DNA from 2 places in the Pseudonocardia nematodicida genome. Region 1 is predicted to be linked to the other one. Evidence: riboswitches for the same ligand, from Rfam matches in the RefSeq annotation. Region 1 holds a riboswitch; the other holds the start of a gene.
What was found. A riboswitch is a leader RNA that binds a small molecule or an ion and turns the genes downstream of it on or off. The one in region 1 is predicted to bind thiamine pyrophosphate.
Positions count from the first base shown of each region.

Region 1 (3,391 bases):
GATCGCCGGTCCGACCGGTGAGGAGACCGTCCTGCTCGACGCCTCGCACCTGCCCGGTGCGCCGTCGCCGTCCGCCAGGTCGCGGCTGGGCGGGCTGCGGCGGGTGCGGGTGACCCGCCGGACGGTGATCGTGTCCGCGGTGCTCGGCGTGATGACCTTCGTGGTGTCGATGTTCCTGGTCACCGGGGCCGAGGCCCTCAAGGGCTCGCCGTTCGGCAACTCGTCCGGCAGCGGTACCTCCGTGGGCAACGTCTGGGGCGGCGCCCCGGCCGAGGAGCAGAGCGACGAGGGCACCGGCGCCGACTCCGGCGACCAGACCTCCGCCGAGACCACCACCGACGAGTCCGGGACGTCGACCGATCCCACCGGCGAGTCCGGCCGGCAGGACGGGACCGGCTCCGGTGACGGGCAGCAGGACTCGACCGGCGAGGCGACCCCGACCCGCGAGCCCGGGTCGGGACAGACCGACCAGGGCACCGGTGGCCAGGGCGGCAGCGGCAACCAGGGCGGCCAGGGCTCGGGCAACCAGGGTTCCGGCAATCAGGGCTCGGGCGGCCTCGGCGGTCTGGGCGGTGTCCTGCCCGGCGGCCAGAGCGGCGGCCAGGGCTCCGGCGGCTGACCGGACACGCCCGTCACCCCGCGGGCGCTGCGGCACCCCGGGACGGTGCGCGGCGCCCCACCGACCGGGCGCCACGCGGCGCGGCGGGGTGTCTCAGGCCGGGAGGCGGGAGCGGAGGCGGGCCGCGGCGTCGCGCGGGTCGCCGGCCTCGGTGATCGCGCGGACGACGACGATCCGGTCCGCGCCGGCGTCGAGCACCTCGCCGAGGCGCTGCTCGTCGATGCCGCCGATCGCGAACCACGGCCGCGGCACCGTCCCGGAGGCCCCGGCGGCGTCGCGGTCCCGCCCGGCGACCGTCCGCACCAGGTCGAGCCCGGGCGCGGGCCGTCCCGGCTTGGTCGGTGTCGGCCAGGTGGGACCCACGCAGAAGTAGTCCACGCCGTCCTCGACGGCGGCGGTCAGCGTCTCGTCGGCACTGTGCGACGACCGTCCGAGGAGCACGTCGTCGCCCACGACGCGGCGGGCCCAGGACACCGGCAGGTCGTCCTGGCCGAGGTGCAGCACGTCGGCACCCGCGGCCAGCGCGACGTCGGCGCGGTCGTTCACGGCCAGTAGCGCGCCGTGCCGGGCGCAGGCGTCGGCCAGCACCTCCAGCGCGGCGAGCTCGGCCTTCGCCTCCAGCGGGCCGTCCGGGCCGCCCTTGTCCCGCAGCTGGACGATGTCCACCCCGCCCGCCAGTGCGGCGTCCACGAACTGTGCGAGGTCGCCCCGTTCGGTGCGGGCGTCGGTGCACAGGTAGAGGCGGGCGCGGGCGAGCCGGTCGAGGCGCCGGGCGCGGAGATCGGTGTCGGACACGGCCCGGAGGCTACGGCGTACCGTGGGGACGTACGACGATCGACCACGGGAGCCCGGCGAGCGGGCTGAGAGGGGACCTGAGCAGCGGTCCCGACCGTCGAACCTGATCCGGGTCATGCCGGCGCAGGGAGTGAGGTGCAACCACCATGACCGGACGGCTCGCCGTCGCCGGCGCCGGGGTGATCGGCCTGTCCGCGGCCCGGGAGGCGGCGCGCGCCGGGTGGCGCGTCACCGTGTTCGACCCGGCGCCCGCGACCGGCGCCTCCTGGGTCGCCGGTGGGATGCTCGCCCCGGTGACCGAGGCCTGGCCCGGCGAGGAGGACCTGCTCGCCCTCGGCCTGGACTCGGTCGCCCGGTGGCCCGGGTTCGCCCGCGCGCTCTCCGCGGACGCGGGGACCGACGCCGGCCTGCACGCCGCCGGCACCGTCGTCGTCGCGACCGGTACCGGGGACCGCGACGAGCTCGACGCGCTTGCCGGCTACCTGGAGTCGCTCGGCCGCCGCGTCGAGCGCCTGAACGGGCGCGGGATGCGCCGCCTCGAGCCGGCGCTCGGCCCGGACGTCCGCGGGGGCCTGTCGGTGCCCGGCGATCCCTCCGTCGACAACCGGCGCCTGCTCACCGCGCTGCGGACCGCCGGGGAACGCGCCGGGGTGGTCGTCGACGAGCGGGCGGTCGGATCCGTGCGGTCCGCCGACGACCGGGTCACCGGCGTGCGCCTGGCGGACGGGTCCGAGATCGACGCCGACGCCGTCCTGGTCGCGGCGGGCGCGCACTCCGCTGCCCTGCACCCGGTGCTCGACGGCCTGGTCCGGCCGGTGAAGGGCGAGATCCTGCGGCTGACCCGGCGGGCCGGGGCGCTGCCGCCGCCGTCGGTCACCGTGCGCGCACTGGTCGACGGACGACCGGTGTACGCGGTGCCTCGCGTGGTACCCGGCCACGGGGACCTGGTGATCGGTGCGACGACGGCCGAGAACGGGTTCGACACCGCCGTCACCGTCGGCGGTGTCCGGGACCTGCTCCGGGATGCCGAGCGGGTACTGCCCGGGATCGCGGAGTACGAGCTGACCGAGACGGCGGCCGGGTTGCGTCCGGGGAGCCGGGACAACATGCCGCTGATCGGGCGAGCCGGGCCGGAGGGACTGCTGGTCGCCACCGGCCACGGCCGGAACGGCATGCTGCTCGCGCCGGTCACGGTGGCCGCGGTGGGCGCGCTGCTGGCCGGGGAGGACGTGCCCGACGCCGCCCGCGCGGCCGATCCCGCCCGGTTCGGCCCTCGGGGCGAGGCCGGAAGGGCCCCGGACGCGACGGCCGGCGGTCGGCACGGGACCGCCGGTGCGGTGGCCGGCGCCGCGGCGCGGCCGGGAGGAACGCAGTGACCGAGAGGAGCGCGGTGATGCGGATCGAGCTGAACGGCGAGAGCCGGGAGATCGACGGTGAGCCCCTGCTCGCCCGGGTGCTGACCGAGGCCGGGCTGCCCGAGCGGGGGATCGCCGTCGCCGTCGACGGGGAGGTCGTACCGCGCGCGACCTGGCCGCAGCACCGGCTCGCCGACGGGGCGCGGGTCGAGGTCCTGACCGCCGTCCAGGGAGGATGACCATGAGCGAACGGGCCGACGCGCCGCTGACCATCGGCGAGGAGAAGTTCGACTCCCGCCTGATCATGGGGACCGGGGGTGCGGCGAACCTCGAGATCCTGGAGCGGGCGCTGTCCGCCTCGGGTACCGAGCTGACGACCGTCGCGCTGCGCCGGGTCGACGTCGCGGGTGGCACGGGGCTGCTCGACCTGCTGCGCCGCCTCGGGATCCGGGTGCTGCCGAACACCGCGGGCTGCCGGACGGCGGCCGAGGCGGTGCTCACCGCACGGATGGCGCGTGAGGCGTTGGAGACCGACCTGGTCAAGCTCGAGGTCGTCGCGGACGAGCGCACCCTGCTGCCGGATCCCGTGGAGCTGCTCGACGCCGCCGAGCAGCTCGTCGAC
Region 1 covers NZ_JBEDNQ010000006.1:52,333-55,723, reverse strand. Annotated here, with positions in the region: gene WIS52_RS15550 (hypothetical protein) at 1-619, shown strand, start outside; gene thiE (thiamine phosphate synthase) at 713-1,414, opposite strand; TPP riboswitch at 1,450-1,562, shown strand; gene thiO (glycine oxidase ThiO) at 1,561-2,790, shown strand; gene thiS (sulfur carrier protein ThiS) at 2,787-3,008, shown strand; gene thiG (thiazole synthase) at 3,011-3,391, shown strand, end outside.

Region 2 (3,391 bases), 260 kb from region 1:
GACGGACTGGACGCCGCCGACGTCGTTGTCCAGCCGGGACTGGATCGACCCGGTGCGGGTGGAGGTGAAGAACCCGAGGTGCATGCGTTGCAGGTGGGCGAACAGTCGGTCCCGCAGCGACCGCATGACCTCGTTGCCGAGCACCGTCGTCAGGTAGGTCTGCCCGATCCCGATCGCCGCGGACACGACCGCGATGCCGATCATGGCGCCGACCAGGGTGGTGAGCAGCCCGAGCCGCGGGCCGCCGGCAACGAACAGGGCGTCGTCGAACACGCGCTGAGTGAGGAACGGGGTGATGACCCCGAGCGCGGACGTGGTCAGGATGGCCAGCGCGATCAGGACGAGCCGTCCCCGGTAGGGCGCGAACAACGCCATCGCCCGACGCCCGGTGGTGTCCCGTTCCGTCGCTGCCTCCGCCATGTCGCACCCCCTGATGCGGGGCCAGTCTGCCGCCTCCACCCGTCCCGGGCACCCGGATCGAATGCGTCGTCCCGCTGATCCGGACGGAGGCTCTTACCGCCAGCGAACGGCGTCACTCGGCACGTCGCCTTGGCACCGGCCCGGGGCGGACGCTCTGCTGTGGCGGGGTGCTCGAACCGGGGCCCCGGGACGAGGGGGATCCATGGCTGAGAACGCGAAGACGACGAGGGCGGCGAAGAAGGCGGCGAAGATGAAGGACCGGGCGAAGAAGACCGCGGTGAAGGCGTTGCCCGACCAGGTCAAGGCGAAGGGCGCCGTCGCGGCGGGCAAGTCCGAGAAGGCGGCCGGCACGGCGACCGGGGACAAGAAGCTCCAGGCCAAGGGGCAGGCCCACGAGACGGGCGGCAAGGGCTACGGCAAGGTCGCGAAGGCCCGCAGGAAGCTGAAGAAGTAGCCACGTCGACGGGTGCTCCACGACTCCGGGAACGCCACCCGGTCGTCGCACGGATCGGTGGACCGGCTGGACATCGCACGACCGAAGTCGGAGAGGGACGGGCCGCGCGGAGGACGAGCTCGCCGAGCGGCAGCACCTGAGCGCGGCCACGGTGAAGACGCACGTCTCGGCGATCCTCACCGAGCTCGACCTCACCCACCGCGTCCAGGTGGCGCTGCTCGTGCACGACGTGGGCTCGACGACTCCTCCGGCTGAGCCGACCGGTCAGCCCTTGACCAGGCCGCCGTCGACGATCAGGTTCTGGCCGGTGATCGCGCGCGCCCACGGCGAGGCGAAGAAGAGCACCGCGTCGGCGAGCTCGGCGGGCGTGGTGACCCGGCCGAGTGGGGTGGAGGCCGCGATCGAGTCGAACACCGCCTCGGGAGTGGCCGCGCTCGCGTCGGTGGTGCGCAGCAGTCCACCGGAGACCATGTTGACGGTGATGCCGTCCGGACCGAGGTCGTGCGCGAGGGTGCGGGTCAGGGCGAGCAACGCGGCCTTCGCAGCCGTGTAGTCGTGGTACGGGACCACGGGGTTCTGCACCAGGTTCGTGCCGATGTTGATCACCCGGCCGAAGCCGCGCCCGGCCATCCCCGGGCTCGCCGCACGGATCAGCGCCAACGGACCGTGCACCGAGCCGGTGAGCTGGGCGTCGAGCCGGGCCCTGGTGAGCTCGTGGGCCTTCGGGCGGGCGTCGCCGTCGAAGACGAAGTCCACCAGCGCGTTGTTGACCACGGTGCTGACCGGCTCGCCGAACTGCTCGGCGGTGGCCTCCACCCCGGCCCCGACCCGGTCGGCGTCGGTGACGTCGAGGGGCACCGCGAACCCGCGGCCGGGGTACTCCGCGGCGAGCGCCTCGGCGGCGTCCCGGCTGCGGTGGTACCCGATCGCGACCCGCGCGCCGTGGTCGAGGAAGGCCCGGCTGACGGCGGCCCCGAGGCCCCGGGCGCCGCCGCTGACCACGACGACCTGTTCGGCGAGCGGGATCGGGCCGGCGCCCGGCTCGCTGCTAGTGGACTGCGGTGCGGTGTCGGTCATGTGTGCTGCCTCCCGTGCGAGGCGAGAGGGCGGTCGCACGGTGCGCGTGGGAACCGTCCCGACGTGACGCCGCGTGACATCCCTTCGCCAGTACAAACTGGATCAGGTTCGACGGGTCTCGTCTCAGCCACCGGTCGTATCGGCGGCACCCCGTGTCACTGCAGCCACCGTAACCCGCGCCCCCGGGTCCCGGCGCCGCGGCTGACGCGCACCCCGCTGCCGGCCCGTAGCGAGCCGGGCAATTCCGGAGCCCGCCTGGCTCCTGCTCGATGCGGAGCCGCCGCACGGTCTCCCGATCGTCCCCGGCCCACCATGACCGAGAGCCCCCGGTAGCGTCGCTACCAGGGGCTTCGTGGAGCCGCCTTGGGGAGTCGAACCCCAGACCTACGCATTACGAGTGCGTCGCTCTAACCGACTGAGCTAAGGCGGCGTGGTGCGTGCTCAGTGTAGCGATGCCCCGCGGTGCCGCCGACGACCCCCACCCCGCCGCCACTCGGCGTGTGGATCTCGGCCGATCCGCCGGTCACTGCCCCTGTACTCGGCCCAGGATCGATCACACCGGACCGACGGCTCGCGTGCCCGGGCGATCCGGACGACCCACTCGGCATGACGCCGCACCGAGTGTCACGATCCCGGAGGGAACAGACACGCCACGCGAGCCGCAGGGGGTCACCGATGACCGTCGTGATCCAGCAGCTCATGCGGCGGGTCGGCGAGCTCTACGACTCCTTCCACCGGGCGGTCCACGAGGCGCACGACGCGGACGCCGCGTTGGCGCTGGTGACCGACGACTGCGTGGTCGAGCACCTGCCCGTCGGCACGGGCGCGGGACGGCCGGAGCTGCGCCGGTTCCTCGGCGACGACCTGATCGGACACCTGCCCGCGGACCTCGCGTTCCGGCGGACGTCCCGGGTGCTGGACCAGCGACGGCTGGTCGAGGAGACCGTGGTGTCGTTCGTCCACGACCGCCCGCTGCCGTGGCTGCTGCCCGGTGTGGAGCCGACAGGACGGTCGGCCGAGGTGCACGCGATCACGGTCGCGTCGTTCGCGCACGCGTCACGCCTGGGGGAGACGACGACCCTGATCAGCGGACTGCGGACGCACTGGGACCTGTTCACGCTGCTCGTGCAGCTCGGTATCGCCGTCGACGACGTCCGCCCGGTCGGGACCACCTCATGACGGGCATCGCACCTCCTCATCACTTCCGATGAACGGCCACTCGGTCTTGCAACCGTTGCTCCACACGCCGCGATGAACCCGGCGAACGGGTCGCATCGGCCGGCCCGGTGAGGAGGACGCCGCGATGCCCACGCACCGCCGACGCCACCGCGGCGTCGTCCGCACCGCCCTCGGGGCCGTCGTGGCACTGACCTTCGTCGCGGGACTCGTCACGGCCGGCGCCCAGACGTTCGCCCTGGCCTCCGCCGTGCTGCCTCCGGG
Region 2 covers NZ_JBEDNQ010000006.1:316,238-319,628, forward strand. Annotated here, with positions in the region: gene WIS52_RS16825 (ABC transporter ATP-binding protein) at 1-420, opposite strand, end outside; gene WIS52_RS16830 (hypothetical protein) at 623-874, shown strand; partial or broken gene WIS52_RS16835 (LuxR C-terminal-related transcriptional regulator) at 987-1,082, shown strand; gene WIS52_RS16840 (3-oxoacyl-ACP reductase) at 1,139-1,951, opposite strand; TPP riboswitch at 2,014-2,114, opposite strand; tRNA gene WIS52_RS16845 (tRNA-Thr) at 2,305-2,381, opposite strand; gene WIS52_RS16850 (hypothetical protein) at 2,627-3,130, shown strand; gene WIS52_RS16855 (hypothetical protein) at 3,255-3,391, shown strand, end outside.
Region 2: another riboswitch for thiamine pyrophosphate. It lies ahead of WIS52_RS16840 (3-oxoacyl-ACP reductase); the one in region 1 lies ahead of thiO (glycine oxidase ThiO).